3 regions of the Vibrio misgurnus genome follow, and region 3 is predicted to be linked to each of the others. Evidence: predicted binding sites of a transcription regulator. Region 3 holds the regulator's gene; each other region holds the start of a gene.
The links. The regulator MetJ, encoded in region 3, represses methionine synthesis genes. The targets are predictions, from matches to a motif close to TTAGACNTNTANANGTCTAA.
Positions count from the first base shown of each region.

Region 1: the regulator MetJ is predicted to act here: its motif matches at 4,151-4,170, upstream of metH (methionine synthase).
Region 2: the regulator MetJ is predicted to act here: its motif matches at 3,127-3,146, upstream of metN (methionine ABC transporter ATP-binding protein MetN).

Region 1 is NZ_CP113241.1:286,362-292,211, reverse strand. Features, by position in the region: gene lysC (lysine-sensitive aspartokinase 3) at 1-362, shown strand, start outside; gene metH (methionine synthase) at 422-4,102, opposite strand; gene OOK74_RS01400 (cation:proton antiporter) at 4,294-5,628, shown strand.
Region 2 is NZ_CP113241.1:1,796,779-1,802,628, reverse strand. Features, by position in the region: gene OOK74_RS08280 (Zn-ribbon-containing protein) at 1-261, shown strand, start outside; gene metQ (methionine ABC transporter substrate-binding lipoprotein MetQ) at 484-1,293, opposite strand; gene OOK74_RS08270 (methionine ABC transporter permease) at 1,331-2,008, opposite strand; gene metN (methionine ABC transporter ATP-binding protein MetN) at 1,998-3,032, opposite strand; gene gmhB (D-glycero-beta-D-manno-heptose 1,7-bisphosphate 7-phosphatase) at 3,243-3,803, shown strand; tRNA gene OOK74_RS08255 (tRNA-Tyr) at 3,963-4,047, opposite strand; tRNA gene OOK74_RS08250 (tRNA-Tyr) at 4,132-4,216, opposite strand; tRNA gene OOK74_RS08245 (tRNA-Tyr) at 4,301-4,385, opposite strand; tRNA gene OOK74_RS08240 (tRNA-Tyr) at 4,471-4,555, opposite strand; gene vexG (vibriobactin export RND transporter periplasmic adaptor subunit VexG) at 4,842-5,850, shown strand, end outside.
Region 3 is NZ_CP113241.1:2,280,531-2,286,380, forward strand. Features, by position in the region: gene priA (primosomal protein N') at 1-1,531, opposite strand, end outside; gene rpmE (50S ribosomal protein L31) at 1,785-2,003, shown strand; gene OOK74_RS10495 (malic enzyme-like NAD(P)-binding protein) at 2,283-3,560, shown strand; gene metJ (met regulon transcriptional regulator MetJ) at 3,670-3,987, opposite strand; gene OOK74_RS10505 (O-succinylhomoserine (thiol)-lyase) at 4,247-5,413, shown strand; gene OOK74_RS10510 (bifunctional aspartate kinase/homoserine dehydrogenase II) at 5,426-5,850, shown strand, end outside.

The DNA.
Region 1 (5,850 bases), 490 kb from region 3:
AGATTCTGGCTAAACATAAACTGTCGGTAGACCTGATCACCACCTCTGAGATCAGTGTGTCACTCACCTTAGATAAAACCGATACCTCTGGTGGCGCGCCTGAACTACCAGAAGCAGTTCGAGCAGAGCTAGAAGCGTTGTGCAGCGTCGAAGTCGAATACAATTTGTGTTTAATTGCGCTGATTGGCAACAAGATGAAAGAGAGCCGTGGCTACGCTAAACAAGTGTTCAGCGTGTTGGAAGATTATAACTTGCGTATGATCTGCTACGGGGCCAGCGCACACAATCTGTGTTTCTTATTACCTGAAGCCGTCGCCAAGCAAGCGGTGCAAAAACTACACACTGAGCTATTTGAAAAATAATCTCATAAAAAAATGAGAGGCCACATCCGGTGGCCTCTCACAATTCAACCGCTCGCTAATTACACCTCTAAGTTAGGCGCTAACCACTGCTCAGCTTGCTGTAAACTCCAACCTTTGCGCTCAGCATAACTGTGTAGCTGATCTTGCTGGATCTGCGCCACCGCAAAATAACGCGCATCAGGATGTGAAAAATACCATCCCGAGACTGAAGCACCTGGCCACATGGCATAGCTCGAAGTCAGTGACATGCCAATGGTTTGTTCAACATGCAACATCTGCCACAAGGTGCCCTTTTCGGTATGCTCAGGACAAGCGGGATAACCCGGTGCTGGGCGAATGCCCTGATAACGCTCACGGATCAACTCATCATTAGAGAGATTTTCATGGCTGGCATAACCCCAAATCTCTTTACGCACTTTTTCATGCAGATATTCGGCGAAGGCTTCCGCCAAACGATCGGCCACCGCTTGGATCATGATCGCATTATAATCATCGCCTTGTGCTTTATAGGCATCGGCTAAGGCTCGCTCGCCAATACCACCCGTTACCGCAAATGCGCCAATCCAATCACGCTGACCACTCTCTTTCGGCGCAATGTAATCCGATAAGCAGTAATTCGCGCCCTTGGGCTTTTCCGTTTGCTGGCGCAAGTGATGCAGTCGATAAGCCACTTGGGTGCGCGATTCATCATGATATACCTCAATATCATCACCGACACTCGCCGCAGGGAACAGAGCACACATACCACTGGCTTTCAATTGCCCTTCTCGCTCTACTGTATCAAGCAAAGCATTGGCATCATGAAACAGACGTTTCGCTTCTTCACCGACTTCTTCATGCTCCAAAATTGCAGGGTATTTGCCCATCAGCGACCAAGTCATAAAGAAAGGTGTCCAGTCGATATAAGGACGTAGCGTTGCTAACGCAATGTTTTCAAACACATGCACACCAGGTTTAGCGGGAGCTGGCGGCGTGTAGCTTGCCCAGTCTAACTGCGCCTTATTGCCCCTTGCTTGTACTAAGGTCACTGGCGCTGATTTGGGCATCTTGCGTGCATGTTGCTCACGCGTGCGCTGATAATCCAGATCCAAACGTTCAACAAATCCAGCCCGCTGATCATCAGAAAGCAGCGAAGTACACACCCCAACCGCGCGTGATGCGTTATTCACGTACACCACTGGCGCATGATAATTCTGCTCAATCTTAACCGCAGTATGAGCTTTTGACGTGGTTGCGCCACCAATTAACAATGGAATAGTAAAACCTTGTCGCTCCATCTCTTTCGCGACATGCACCATTTCATCTAATGAGGGTGTGATCAAACCCGATAAGCCAATAATATCGACCTGCTGCTCACGCGCGACTTTGAGGATCTGCTCACAAGAGACCATCACACCTAAGTCAATAATCTCGAAATTATTACACTGCAAAACCACTCCAACGATGTTTTTGCCAATGTCATGCACATCGCCCTTGACCGTGGCGAGTAAGATTTTACCGTTCGAGCTACTGCTATTTTTTTGGGCATTAATGAAAGGTTCAAGGTAAGCTACCGCTTGCTTCATGACTCGGGCGGATTTAACCACTTGAGGCAGGAACATTTTTCCTTCGCCGAACAAGTCACCCACAACGTTCATACCATCCATCAGCGGCCCTTCGATCACCTCGATCGGCTTACTTGCTTGCTGACGGGCATCTTCCGTATCTTGCACAATAAATTCGGTAATCCCTTTCACCAGAGCATGCTCAAGACGCTTAGCCACTGGCCAACTACGCCACTCCAGTGCGGCACTATCCTCCTCTTTGCCGACACTGTTGTCTCGATACGCTTCAGCAATCTCCAGCAGTCGCTCGGTCGCATCGTTACGCCGATTGAGGATCACATCTTCCACCGCATTACGCAGTTTACTCGGCACGTTATCGTAAATTTCCAACTGGCCGGCGTTGACAATCCCCATATCCATACCATGTTTAAAACAGTGATAGAGAAACACCGCATGGATCGCTTCACGCACATAGTTGTTGCCACGGAAAGAGAAAGAGACGTTAGATACGCCACCAGAAATCATCGCATAGGGTAGATCACGTTTGATATCGGCAACCGCCTCAATAAAATCCACCGCATAGTTGTTGTGTTCATCAATCCCAGTGGCAACAGCAAAGATATTGGGGTCAAAGATGATATCTTCCGCAGGAAAGCCCACCTCATCGACTAAGATCCGATATGCACGGCGACAGATGGCCAATTTGCGCTCGCGAGTATCGGCCTGACCCACTTCATCAAATGCCATCACAATGACCGCAGCACCGTAACGACGCACCAGTTTAGCTTGCGCAATAAACTTTTCTTCGCCCTCTTTAAGCGAAATCGAGTTCACAATCCCTTTGCCTTGAATACATTTCAGCCCAGCCTCAATCACCTCCCACTTCGAGGAGTCAACCATCACCGGCACTTTGCAAATTTCCGGCTCAGCCGCGCACAAATTTAGGAAGCGCACCATACAGGCTTGCGCATCCAACATACCTTCATCCATATTGATGTCGATAATTTGTGCGCCGTTTGCCACTTGTTCACGGGCCACATCCAAGGCTTGATCGTATTGTTCTTCCTTGATCAGACGTTTAAAACGCGCCGAACCAGTGACATTAGTGCGCTCACCAATATTCACAAATAAGGTTTCAGGGCCAATATTGAGCGGCTCTAAACCCGAGAGGCGACATTCCACTTTTAGATCTGGTAAAACCCTTGGTCTCACACCATCTAGAGCTTTAGCCATTGCGGCAATATGCTGCGGAGTGGTACCACAACAACCTCCAACTAAGTTCAAAAAGCCGGCTTGCGCCCATTCAACAATATGCTCGGCCATCTCATCTGGCGAGAGATCATATTCGCCAAATGCGTTAGGCAAACCCGCATTCGGGTGTGCCGAAACATAGCACTCGGCAATGCGCGACAACTCTTCCACATACTGGCGCAGCTCGTCTGGACCTAACGCACAGTTCAAACCAAACGAAATGGGTCGCACATGGCGTAACGCATTATAGAAAGCTTCGGTCGTCTGCCCAGAAAGGGTTCGTCCCGAGGCGTCGGTGATGGTACCGGAGATCATGACCGGTAAAGTAATGGCGAGCTCTTCAAATACACTATCGACGGCAAATGCACACGCTTTGGCATTGAGCGTATCAAAAATGGTTTCAATCAAAATCAGATCGCAACCACCTTTGATCAACGCGCGAGTAGATTGCGCATACGCCTCAACCAACTGATCAAATGTCACATTACGAAAACCAGGATCATTCACATCGGGGGAGATTGAACAAGTGCGATTGGTTGGCCCAAGAACACCAGCCACAAAACGCGGCTTATCGGGCTGTCGTGCGGTCCACTCATCGGCGACTTGTCGTGCTAATTGCGCCGCGGCGAAGTTAATCTCTTCGCTAACGGATTGCATGTCATAGTCCGCCATGGCAATCGTAGTGGCATTAAATGTGTTGGTTTCCAGAATATCCGCTCCCGCAGCCAAATACGCGGTGTGGATTTCTTTAATGATCTGCGGCTGGGTCAGCACTAAGAGGTCATTATTCCCTTTTAAATCACAGTGCCAATTTGCAAATTGTTCACCACGATAGTCTGCCTCTTGTAATTGATAGCTTTGAATCATCGTCCCCATACCACCATCGATGATCAGGATACGCTGCTTCAATTGTTGCTCGAGTTGTTGTCTTACTTCCTGTCCCACAATACCGCCCTATTCCTTATGCTGTGATCACATCCTATCACACACAATTCAGAAATCTAGATGGCTAAAACTTAAGAAAAAATAGATAGCGTGTACGGTGGGTAAAAACTTAAGTGATAAAAAATATTTGCTATTTATCCAACCCAGAAACACAATTTAATTTACAAGTTGTTACATACACTGAGAGCAAAATGTCCGTTTACTACACCCTGTGCTTCCTTTCTGCAGCCGCCATGCTGATCGCATTTTTAAATAGCAAGATCAGCAAAATGCAGACTACTATTGCGATCACCGCCGGCTCGATGATTTTGTCATTGCTGCTGTTGATTGCCGGTCAAAACGACTGGTTTCATCTCAATCAAATCGCTACCGACATTGTAACCAAAATTAACTTTGAGAACTTTCTGCTCAAAGGCATTTTAGGCTTTCTGCTGTTTGCTGGCGGTTTAGGTATTAAATTACCCAACCTTAAAGATCAAAAATGGGAAATTACCATACTCGCACTCGGCGCCACGCTATTTTCCACCTTCTTTATTGGCTTCGCTTTATATGGCTTCTGCCGATTAATCGGCATCCCACTTGATCTGGTGTACTGCCTTTTGTTTGGTGCACTCATTTCACCCACCGACCCCATCGCAGTGCTGGCTATTGTTAAGAAGCTAAAAGCCCCCAAACGAATAGCCACCCAAATCGAAGGAGAATCGCTATTCAATGATGGTTTTGGCTTGGTTATCTTCGTCACTATTTTTACCATCGCTTTTGGCGATCAAACGCCAACCATCGGCAGTGTTAGCTTGCTGTTTGTGCAAGAAGCGATTGGTGGAATGATTTACGGGGCATTATTAGGATTGGTATTCCACTATCTTATCTCTGCCACCAATGATCATTCGATGGAACTGCTGCTCACGATTGGCATCCCTACTGCTGGCTATGTATTCGCCGATATCATCCATGTCTCGGGACCACTGGCGATGGTGGTCTCCGGGATCATGATTGGTAACTGGACACGCTTTATTGGCTTTTCAAAAGAGAGCGTCGATCACCTCGACCATTTTTGGGAACTGGTTGATGAATTTCTAAATGGTCTGCTATTTCTACTGATTGGTATGTCAATGTTGCTGTTTGAATTCCACCGCGAAGACTTAATTTTGATGGTGTTTGCCATTCCATTAGTACTGTGTGGACGCTATCTCAGCGTATTAGTGCCTTATATCGGCTTTAAACGCTACCGCAACTACAACCCTTGGTCGGTGCGTATTCTAACTTGGGGCGGCCTACGTGGTGGACTGGCTTTAGCGATGGCTCTTTCAATACCATCGGGTATTTTGGTCATTCCAGAAAAATTGATTGAGGTAAAAGAGCTGATCATGGTCATGACCTACTCAGTGGTCGTATTTTCAATCTTGATCCAAGGTTCAACCATTACCCCAATGATTGAGCAAGCCAAGCAAGCAGAGCGAGCGATGCAAACTGAAATCAATCGCGAAGATGCCCCGATATCTGTTCAGCAGGAACATCATGGCTGAGCGAATCCTTGAATAGATACTCTAGCCAGCTCAGGATTAAACCATCCCACCACCAAACCGATGCCTTGTGCATCGGTTTTTTATTACTCGGATGAAAGGGGCACGCATGATGCACTGACGGAGGGGAAGCTGAGCGGTAAAATAAGGAGATAAGGCCAGATAACCCAATACATCACTGACCAAATAGTGGAGAGCCAATAGCAAAAAACCCAGTCCGAAGAC
Region 2 (5,850 bases), 480 kb from region 3:
TTACATGAAATCTGCGATGTAGGCAGTGATTTATTTCGTCGTGGGCGAGATTTGTGTGGACGGATTGAATATCTGACCCAAGTGCCGACCTATTACTATCTGTATCGTGTCGGTGGCACCAGTCTTGCCGATGAGCGGGCGCGTGTTTGCCCTCAATGTGGTGGCCAATGGTTACTTGATGAGCCACTGCACGATATTTTCCATTTTCGTTGTGAGTCGTGCCGAATTGTCTCTAACATTTCATGGGATCATTTGAAATAACGCTGACCCCATATTTTGTTACCATCCCTAAACTTCGGCCTTGGACGGGGATGATTTTAGCGAGCCAGTTGGGCAGAAAAGGTGGCCATCGCCAGTATTGACTGAGGTGCTTAGCTGGATTGGTGGCATAAAAAAGGTTGGCGTGTTGCCAACCTTTTAATGTTTTTCACTGCATGCTCAGTCAGTGGATACTTGTCCGGTGCATGCATTACGACATAGTGATCACCAACCTTGCACCGATCCACCTTGGAAGATTTCTGCTGCCGCTTTAGCAACTTCATCGGTTTGGTAAGCTTTCTTAAAGTTTTGCACATTTTCTGCGTTGACGTTGGCTTCACGTGCGACCAGTAAATTGACGTATGGCGACTCTTTATCTTCCACGAAGATCCCGTCTTTTTCTGGGGTCAGATTAATTGAGCTAGCATAAGTGGTATTGATGATTGAGAGCGCGACATCATCCAATGAACGAGGCAGTTGCGCTGCATCTAGCTCTAGGATCTCGAGTTTCTTTGGATTGGCGATGATATCACGTACTGTGGCCAGCAAGCCCACCTCTTCACGCAGTTGCAGCAGACCTTGTTGTTGCAGCAGCAGCAGCGCACGACCTAGATTGGTTGGGTCATTCGGTACCGCAATGCGTGCGCCATCTTGTAGCTCATCCAGTGAAGTGATCCGCTTTGAGTAAGCCGCAATCGGATAGACAAAGGTGTTGCCAACAATTGCCAATTTGTAACCGCGATCGGCGATTTGTTTATCGAGATAAGGTTTATGTTGGAACGCGTTGGCATCGATTGAGCCATCATCCAGCGCCGCATTGGGGGTAACGTAGTCGGTAAACACCACTAATTCGACATCTAAATTGTATTTTTCTTTGGCAATTTTTGCCGCCACTTCAGCAACTTGGGCTTCCGCTCCTGCGATAACGCCAACTTTGATTTTGTTGTTATCAACTACTTTCTCACCACAGCCAGCGAGGATCAGGCTTGAGGCCGCTGCGGCGATAGTCAGTAAATGTTTCAGGTTAAACTTCATGATGAACTCCTTGTTCAAACAGAGGGGAAATCGAGGGTTAGCGATGATCAACGCGGCGAACCAGTGCATCACCGATGGATTGAATAATTTGTACCAGTACGATCAGCATCACGACCGTGACTGCCATGATGGTGATTTCATAGCGATGAAATCCATAACGGATCGCGACATCACCTAAACCGCCGCCACCGACCGTGCCCGCCATTGCCGAGTAACTGACCAGCGTAACTAAGGTAATGGTCACTGAGTTGACAATGGTCGGCAGCGCTTCAGGCAGCAGCACTTTACGAATAATTTGTAGTGGGGTTGCTCCCATCGATTGGGCTGCCTCCACCAAGCCGGTGGGTACTTCCAGCAGCGCATTTTCAATTAAGCGCGCCACAAATGGGATTGCCCCAATCGTAAGCGGCACAATGGCGGCGGTAGTACCAATAAAGGTTCCTACTAGCAGCTTAGTGACGGGAATGATCGCGACCATCAATACCAAAAAGGGTACTGAGCGACCGATATTCACTATCGCACCTAAGATCCGGTTCAACGGGCGGTTTTCCAGTAAACCGTGCTGCTTGGTTGTGTGCAGGATCACACCCAGTGGAATACCGACCGCAAAGCCGACCACACCGGCAATCGTCACCATATATAGGGTTTGCCAAGTGGCGGTCAGTAATAAATCGCTGTTCAGCGTAAGCCATTGAGTAAGAGTATTAAAGGACATAACCGAGCACCTCGACTTTTACGTTGTTATCGCGCAGATATTCAATCGCCGCTTGGTCGTCATCCGCATTACCAAAAATTTCCGCCACCAGCATGCCAAATTTCACGCCACCGGCATAATCCAGATCGGAGCTGAGGATGCTGACATCAATATTGTATTTACGGGCAATTTGCGTCATTAACGGCGCATCAACCGTGGCGCCGGTAAACTCCAAACGCACTAAGGGATAGCTACCGGCCACGCGGGTTGGCTGCAGGCGAGCTTGGTAGTCGTCCGGAATCGACAAATCTAAAGTTGAGCGAATAAATTGGTGGGCTAAGGCGGTTTTGGGATGGGCAAAAATATCGCCTACGCTGCCTTTTTCGACCAATTCTCCATCACCAATGATCGCCACTTGATGGCAGATGCTTTTCACCACATCCATTTCATGGGTGATCAGCAAAATGGTCAGGTTAAGCTGGCGGTTAATCTCTTTAAGCAGCTCAAGAATCGATTGAGTGGTGGCGGGATCCAGCGCACTGGTCGCTTCGTCACACAGCAGCACTTTCGGATTGCAGGCTAAAGCACGCGCAATTGCTACCCGCTGCTTTTGACCTCCGGACAGATTGGCTGGGTAACTGTCGTGTTTTTCCGCTAGCCCAACCAAAGCGAGTAATTCTGTCACTCGGCTTTTGATGTAAGCTGGCGCTTGGCCGGCTAACTCTAGAGGCAGTGCCACGTTAGCAAACACAGTGCGTGATGAAAGCAGATTAAAATGCTGAAAAATCATGCCGATATTACGGCGAGCGGCGCACAGTTGTGAATGGTTCAGCGTGGTTAAGTCAACCCCATCGACGATGACTTGGCCACTGGTGGGTTGTTCTAGCATATTGACACAGCGGATCAGGGTACTTTTGCCTGCGCCAGAGGAGCCAATTACCCCAAAAATGGTACCTTGTGGGATCAATAAATTAATATCTTTCAGCGCGTGAATTGGCTTCTCACCCTGATAAAACACTTTATTGACGCTTTTTATCTCAATCATGTGTCACCCTGAACTGCATCAAGCAGAATAATCTTTTGGTCTTCCTTATTGGTTAATGATGCTATGAGCTTGGCTAATTGAAGTCAATAGATATTTTTACGTCTAGACGTCTAAACGCACTCGATGGTTAGATGAGAAAGTAATTAGATAGTGATGAAAAAAATAAAGCGTGCAATAATTTGCGCCAAATGAGTTAAACGAGAAAGCATTTTGGCTAAACCAGCAGTATTTCTAGACCGGGATGGGGTGATCAACGTTGATCACGGTTACGTGCACGATGAGCATGATTTCCAATTCATTGATGGTGTGTTTGAGGCGACCGCTGCTTTGCAACGCATGGGATACTTATTGGTGTTGATCACCAATCAATCCGGTATTGCGCGTGGCAAGTTCAGTGAAGAGCGTTTCATCTCTTTAACCCAGTGGATGGACTGGAACTTTGCTGATAATGGTGTTGAGTTTGACGGTATTTATTACTGTCCGCACCATGCTGAACACGGCATAGGGCAATACAAAGAAGATTGTGATTGTCGCAAACCCAAGCCAGGGATGTTTTTATCGGCGCGTGATTTCCTCAAGATCGACATGGCTAACTCGGTGATGGTCGGTGACAAAGCGGAAGATATGATGGCGGCCGAGGCGGCTGGCGTAGGTACAAAAATTTTAGTGCGTACCGGCAAACCGGTGACCGAGCAAGGTGAAGCACTTGCAACGGCGGTGCTGGATAGCATTCGTGATGTGCCACATTATTTGCTGCGAGTGAAAAAGTAACATAAAAAGTTACATAGTGATCGGTCAGGCTGGTTTAGCCTGATTGATCAAGCATACGATAATAAGCCGCCGACTAATCAATAGTGGTGCGATAGCAATAAAAAATAGCAACAAAAAAGCCAACTCGATGAGTTGGCTTTTTTATGTATCAACAGAATATGGTGGAGGGGGACGGATTCGAACCATCGAAGGCGGAGCCGGCAGATTTACAGTCTGCTCCCTTTGGCCACTCGGGAACCCCTCCAGGGTGTTTTTCTTATCATTGCTGATAAGACTTAACTGACGTTTTCCCAACGCATCAATCAAGGGTTTCTCTTGCGAGAGAATATGGTGGAGGGGGACGGATTCGAACCATCGAAGGCGGAGCCGGCAGATTTACAGTCTGCTCCCTTTGGCCACTCGGGAACCCCTCCAGGGTATTTTTCTTATCATTACTGATAAGACTTAACTGACGTTTTCCCAACACATCAATCAAGGGTTTCTCTTACGAGAGAATATGGTGGAGGGGGACGGATTCGAACCATCGAAGGCGGAGCCGGCAGATTTACAGTCTGCTCCCTTTGGCCACTCGGGAACCCCTCCAGGGTGTTTTTCTTATCATTACTGATAAGACTTAACTGACGTTTTCCCAACGCATCAATCAAGGGTTCCTCTTACGAGGAGAATATGGTGGAGGGGGACGGATTCGAACCATCGAAGGCGGAGCCGGCAGATTTACAGTCTGCTCCCTTTGGCCACTCGGGAACCCCTCCAGGGTGTTTTTCTTATCACTACTGATAAGACTTAACTGATGTTTTCCCAACACATCACTCAAGTGCGGAGCGCATCTTATCAAACTCGCTCCCTCTGTAAACTGTTTTTTTAGTAAATTGAATTGAATGCTGTCTTTTTCGGCAAACTCGCAACTTATTGAGCGTTTTAGTCGCTTAAGTCACAGTGTGCCTTACACTTTTACTGGCAATCTTTACGTTCCTTGACGTTCAAGTTGCGTATCACTCGCTACAATATAGCTAGATTTTCTAAACACTAAGCCAGATCATGAATAAAAACACTGTATTTTCATTGACATTACTGACGCTGCTTATCCATAGCGCAGGGTTATCCGCTCAAGAGCCAGCGCAATCTCCTGCGATTTCTGTGGTCACTGAGCAAGTTCAATCGCAGCAGATTTCTCAATCGCTTTCTTTAGTCAGCAAGCTCAAAGCCCAACAATCGGTAGAAATGGCCGCAGAAGTGGCGGGCAAGGTCAATTTGATTGCCGTGCAAGCCAATCAGCAGGTGAAAAAAGGTCAGTTATTGATCCAGTTAGAGGATGACAAAGCCCAAGCTGCGGTGGTGGAGGCGAAAGCTTATCTGCAAGATGAGCAGCGTAAATTAACCGAATATGAACGCTTACTGAAACGTAATGCGATTACGCCAACCGAAATTGATGCGCAGCGTGCCAGTGTGCAGATCGCGCAAGCGAGATTGGATGCGGCGCGCGCTAATTTGGCCGATTTACATATCACGGCTCCGTTTGAAGGCACGGTCGGCTTTATCGATTTTAGCCGTGGCAAATGGGTGAGTGCTGGTGCAGAGCTAGTGACCTTGGATGATTTATCGCTAATGCAGCTCGATCTACAGATCCCTGAACGTTATCTGCCACAGATCAGCGATGGTATGACAGTACAAGGGATCAGCGATGCTTGGCCTGCTCATCAGTTTGTTGGTTCGGTGGTGGCTGTGGATTCTCGCATCAACCAAGAGACGCTCAATTTGCGGGTGCGAGTGCATTTTCCTAATCCCGATCAGCGATTAAAGCCCGGCATGCTGATGTCGGCACGGATCAATTTTCCTGAAATTAGCGCGCCGATTATCCCGGTGCAAGCATTGGAATACTCGGGCACTAAACGTTTTGTCTACGTGATTGGCGACGATAATCTGGCCAAACGCCGCGAAGTGATACTAGGCGCGCGGGTTGAAAATCAGGTGGTGATTGAACAAGGTTTGGCGATAGGTGAAAAAATTGTCGTGCAAGGTATCGTCAACATGCGCGATAACGCACGGG
Region 3 (5,850 bases):
TGCGTATCGCGCGATATTCAGGGAATAAGTGCTGTAGTTGCGCTTCCAACTGCTCAGTGCCGACGCCAACCGTGACCAGCTGAGTTGAGCCACAACCTTGGCATTGATGGATGACTGGCCGCTGCGATCCACAATGGTGGCAGCGCACTTCATCACTGTGTTGATGGTAGGTGTAATACGCATCGCAGCGCTGACATTCGGCGATCCAACCACACTCGTGACACATCAAGGCGGGCGAGAAACCACGCCGATTTAAAAACAGCATCACTTGATTGCCCACGCTCAGATGTTGGCGCATTTGGGCAATTAATGGCGCAGACAAGCCGCTTTCCAAATATAAGCCTTTAACATCCAACACATGATTGCGGGTTGGCAGCGCATTGCCTGCCCGCTGGGTCAGTTGCAGGTGATGATATTTGCCACTCAGTGCATTGTGCAATGTTTCTAAGGCGGGAGTTGCCGAACCCAATACAATCGGGATCTGCTCAAGATGAGCGCGCATCACCGCCACGTCGCGTGCGTGATAGCGCAAACTATCTTGCTGCTTGTAAGAGCCATCATGCTCTTCATCAACAATAATAATGCCCAATTTGGCGAACGGGGTCAGTAATGCCGAGCGAGTACCAATCACGATCCCAGCCACTTTATCGCGCGCCGCCAACCAAGCGTTGAGGCGTTCGCTATCATTCAGCGCCGAGTGCATTACTTCGACCGGCACATTAAAGCGCTGGCGAAAACGGTTGATGGTTTGTGGGGTTAAACCGATTTCCGGCACCAACACCAAGGCTTGCTCACCGCGCGCCAGCACTGGCGTGATCAAATTAAGATACACCTCAGTTTTACCAGAGCCGGTCACCCCTTCCAGCAAAAAGCAGCCAAAACCTTGCAAGCTATTGACCGCGGCAATCGCAATCGCCTGCTCTTGATTGAGCTTGGGTTTCTCCACTTGAGATTCCAGCTCTGGTGGCCAAGGGCGTACGATCGGCTGACGCTCCTCACACTCGATCCAGCCTTTTTCAACTAAGGTCTTAAGGGTTGTGCTACTCACCTCTTGATCCAGCAAGGCTTGGTGAGATAAAGCACCATGCTGCAACAGATGCAGCAGTTGCGCTTGCTTAACCGCACTTCGTTTTACGCCTTGCATCAGTTGCTGTTGACCTTGCGCCGTCAAACGCCACTCTTTATGGCTGGTCAATTGTGCTGCCTTGCCCTTACGCAACGCGCCGGGTAACGCATTGGCGTAAGTTTCACCCAACGGATAATGGTAAAACTGGCTGCACCAATCCAGCAAGGTTTGCAGCTTTGGTGGCCACACCGGTGCAACATCCAATACCGCTTGCAGTGATTTGAGCTGCTCGATCGGAAAATCCGACTGATGCGTCAGCGATTGGACAATACCGACTAAGGTTTGCCGCCCAAAAGGCACTTGCACCCGTCCACCCAGTATCGGAAACAGATGGGCTGGGATCAGATAATCAAAAGATTTATCTAACGGAACAGGCAGACAAACTCGGGCAATGGTTGGGCGCATTGGGGTCCAAAACAGCGAAAAATCAAACGGATCACAGTCTACTGGAAGCTTGGCAAAAATTCGACCCAGCCTTTTGGCGAAATAATCAGCGAGAGCGGTTGATCCTAACTGCGAGATTCATTACTATATCGCGCCTTACGGCATCCTAGAGGGTTAACCTCTCTGGATATGCAAACTGGTTATTTTTAACACTACGTGTGGTGTCCGCCGATCATGATGCGGATGGCGACACGGCCTAAATTGAGGTTATCCCATGAAAGCTGGTATCCACCCAGAATACAAAGCAGTAAACGCAACTTGCTCTTGCGGCAATTCTTTCGTTTTCAACTCTACGCTGACCAAAGAATCTATGCACTTAGACGTATGTGACAAGTGCCACCCATTCTACACTGGTAAGCAACGTATCGTTGACACCGGTGGTCGTGTTGAGCGCTTCAACAAGCGTTTCGGCGCACTGTCTGCGAAGAAGTAATCACTGCTTACGCACGATTTTAAAAAGGACGCTACGGCGTCCTTTTTTCATCACTAACTCTCGTTCTACCATCCCCATTGCGACTGATAAGCCACAACAACATCCAACCGATTGGCGATTTTTTCTCCGTGATTCACATTTTGCTCAGTCTTATCAGCAAGATCGTGACTTTTTTTGTACGCTGTGCTTGGTATCCAACCGAGGCAGGTTACAATCTCGTAAGTTATAATCTCTGCCTTACCTATTGTGATCTTTTCCATAAAATAAGAGAACAGCCCTATGTCCGATGACCATCACCTCACTGCAACGCCTGAACAACTGTTTCGCCAACGCGCGCTCAATTACCACGCTTACCCTACAGCAGGTAAAATTGGCATTGCGCTCACCAAACCGGCTGACTCCGCCGACGATCTCGCGCTGGCTTACAGCCCTGGAGTGGCCGAGCCGGTACGTGAAATTGCGCAAAATGTTGAAAATATCTACAAATATACGGCCAAAGGCAACACGGTGGCCGTGATCTCAAACGGTACAGCAATTTTAGGCTTAGGCAATTTAGGGCCGATGGCCTCTAAACCGGTGATGGAAGGCAAAGCGCTGCTATTTAAACGCTTTGCTGGGTTAGATTCGATTGATATCCAAGTCAAACACCGCACTATCGACGAATTTGTCGACACGGTGGCCAACATTGCCGACACTTTCGGTGGCATCAACTTAGAAGATATCAAAGCACCAGATTGCTTTGATATTGAACGCCGCCTCATTGAGCGCTGTGATGTGCCCGTCTTTCACGATGATCAGCACGGTACTGCGATTGTCACCGCCGCCGGTATGCTCAACGCGTTAGAGCTGCAAGGTAAGCAATTGAAAGAGTGTATCATTGTTTGCTTGGGTGCCGGAGCGGCAGCCGTGGCTTGTATGGAGCTACTGATCAAGTGCGGGGCAATGCGTGAAAAAATCTACATGCTGGATCGCAAAGGGGTGATCCACACTCGACGGGACGATCTCAATCAATATAAAGCGCTGTTTGCCAATAATACCGACAAACGAACTCTGGAAGATGTGATTGCTGGTGCTGATCTCTTCTTAGGCGTATCGGGCCCGAACCTGCTACCAGCTGAAGCGCTAAAACTGATGGCCGACAAACCAGTGGTGTTTGCCTGTTCAAACCCCGATCCGGAAATCAAACCCGAGATCGCGCATCAAGTGCGCAATGATATGATCATGGGTACCGGACGCAGTGACTATCCCAATCAAGTCAACAACGTACTCTGCTTCCCGTTTATTTTCCGTGGCGCATTAGATGTGCGCGCCAGTGAAATTAACGTACAGATGAAATTGGCCGCCGTCGATGCGATTCGTCAACTGGCCAAAGAGCCAGTGCCGGCTGAAGTGCTGGTCGCCGCTGGAGTGGATAAGCTCAGTTTTGGTATTGATTACATTATTCCAAAACCGATGGATCCTCGTTTACTGCCACGCGTAGCACGGGCAGTGGCGAAAGCGGCGGTGGATTCTGGGGTGGCGCGGATTGCGATGCCTAAAGATTATATGTTGGATTAAATCAGCCATCGCTGACTTATCCTGCCACGCAGCAAAGGTAAAGCCCCTCAAGCGAGGGGCTTTTTGATCACGACTATCGTGCGCTTACGCGTATTCAGTGGCCGATCGATCACTCATCATAAGATTCGAACGCGATGCCCATTTCGGTCATCAAGCGCTTCGCTTCACTCGGAATATCATCCGGACGATCTTTACGTAGATCTTCATCGGTCGGCAGCGGCTGGCCAGTGTAGGCGTGCAAGAAAGCTTCACATAACAGTTCACTGTTGGTTGCATGACGTAAGTTATTCACTTGACGGCGTGTTCTCTCATCAGTAAGCACTTTAAGAACTTTGAGCGGAATGGATACCGTGATTTTTTTTACCAACTCGCTTTTTTTCCCATGCTCTGCATAGGGGCTGATGTATTCGCCATCCCAGTCTGCCATTGCGCACCTTCGTTGTTTTGGTTCGAATCGAAATTTCAAAGGCCTCAATTTTAGCGGCATTTACTGCCATAAGCAAAGACATATAGACATCTAGATGTATTGACGTCTCAAATTAAGAGCAGTAAAGTAGCGCATAATAAATCGCCGGTCATCAAACCGAAACTCAGCGGGGTGGTACTTTCACCATTCCGCTGCCGCTTTCTGCGTCGAGGCGGTATGATGAGGCTCTCTAGGACAGAATAGTCAGCAAGGAAATGCTATGACCACACGCAAACCAGCCACGATTGCGGTGCGTACCGGAATCGAATCGGATACTCAATATCATGCGGTTGTACCGCCGATCTATCTTTCCACCAATTACGGTTTCCCCGCCTTTGGCGAAGTACCGCAATACGATTACACCCGTTCTGGCAACCCGAACCGTAGTTTACTGGAACAAACCTTATCCGAGCTCGAAGGTGGCTCGGGTGCGGTTGTCACCAACTGTGGTACTTCAGCCATCAATTTATGGGTAAGCGCTTTCCTCGGCCCACAAGATCTGATCATCGCTCCTCACGACTGCTATGGCGGCACTTATCGCTTACTGAATACCCGTGCCAAAAAAGGCGATTTCCAAGTGCAATTTGTCGATCAAGCCGACCAAGCCGCATTCACCCAAGCGTTAGCTCGTCAGCCTAAATTACTGTTGATTGAAACGCCTTCCAACCCTCTGCTGCGGGTGGTGGATATTGCCCATCTGTGCCAACAGGCCGCAGCGCAAGGCACTTTGGTGGCGGTAGATAACACCTTTTTGACCCCCATATTGCAAAAACCACTCGCCTTAGGCGCTGATTTTGTCCTGCACTCCACCACCAAATACATCAATGGTCACTCGGATGTGATTGGCGGAGTGTTGATCTGCAAAAATCCGCAGCACGCCACCGAGTTGGCTTGGTGGGGTAATTGCTTAGGTGCGACAGGCACTCCCTTTGATAGTTACATGACCCTGCGTGGTCTGCGTACTCTAGGCGCGCGGATGCGCCAACATGAAGAGAATGCCCAGCACATTTTAGCCTATCTACACAGCCAACCCTTGGTGGGCAAACTTTACCACCCTAGCCTAACGAGCCACGCTGGCCATTCAATAGCCAAACAGCAGCAGTCTGGATTTGGCGCCATGCTCAGTTTTGAGTTTGCCGGCAGCTTGGCACAATTAAAGTGCTTTGTTGGTCAATTGACACTGTTTTCACTCGCGGAATCACTGGGCGGGGTCGAAAGTTTGATCTGTCACCCAGCCTCAATGACTCACCGGGCAATGGGCGAGGTAGCCCTAGCGGAAGCGGGCATTTCTCAGCAACTGCTGCGCCTCTCAATCGGTCTAGAAGAGAGCAGCGATTTGATCGCCGATCTTGATCAAGCCTTTCAGCAAGCTAATTCCATCACTTAAGGAGACCCGCGTATGACTCACGCCCGTCAGTTGCATAAATTTGGAGGCAGTAGCCTTGCCGACCCAGAGTGTTATCTGCGCGTCGCCAGCATTCTGAAAAGTTACTCAAAAAGTGAAGATTTGGTGGTCGTATCGGCCGCTGGCAAAACCACCAACCGTTTGATCAGTTTTGTGCAGGCACTGAGTAAAGATGGTCGAGTTGCCCACGAAACCCTACAAGGTTTGCGCCACTATCAAGCGGAGTTGATCACCAAGCTGCTTGCCGCGCCGACGGCGGAACGGCTATTAAACCAATTACGCCAAGAGATCAGCGTACTCGGAGAGCTGCGTGCACCACTCACCAGCGCCCAATACGCTTGGGTGCTTGGCCACGGAGAGCTGTGGTCAGCACGTTTATTGGCCGCCTTACTCGATCAGCAAGCGCTGCCAGCGGTAGC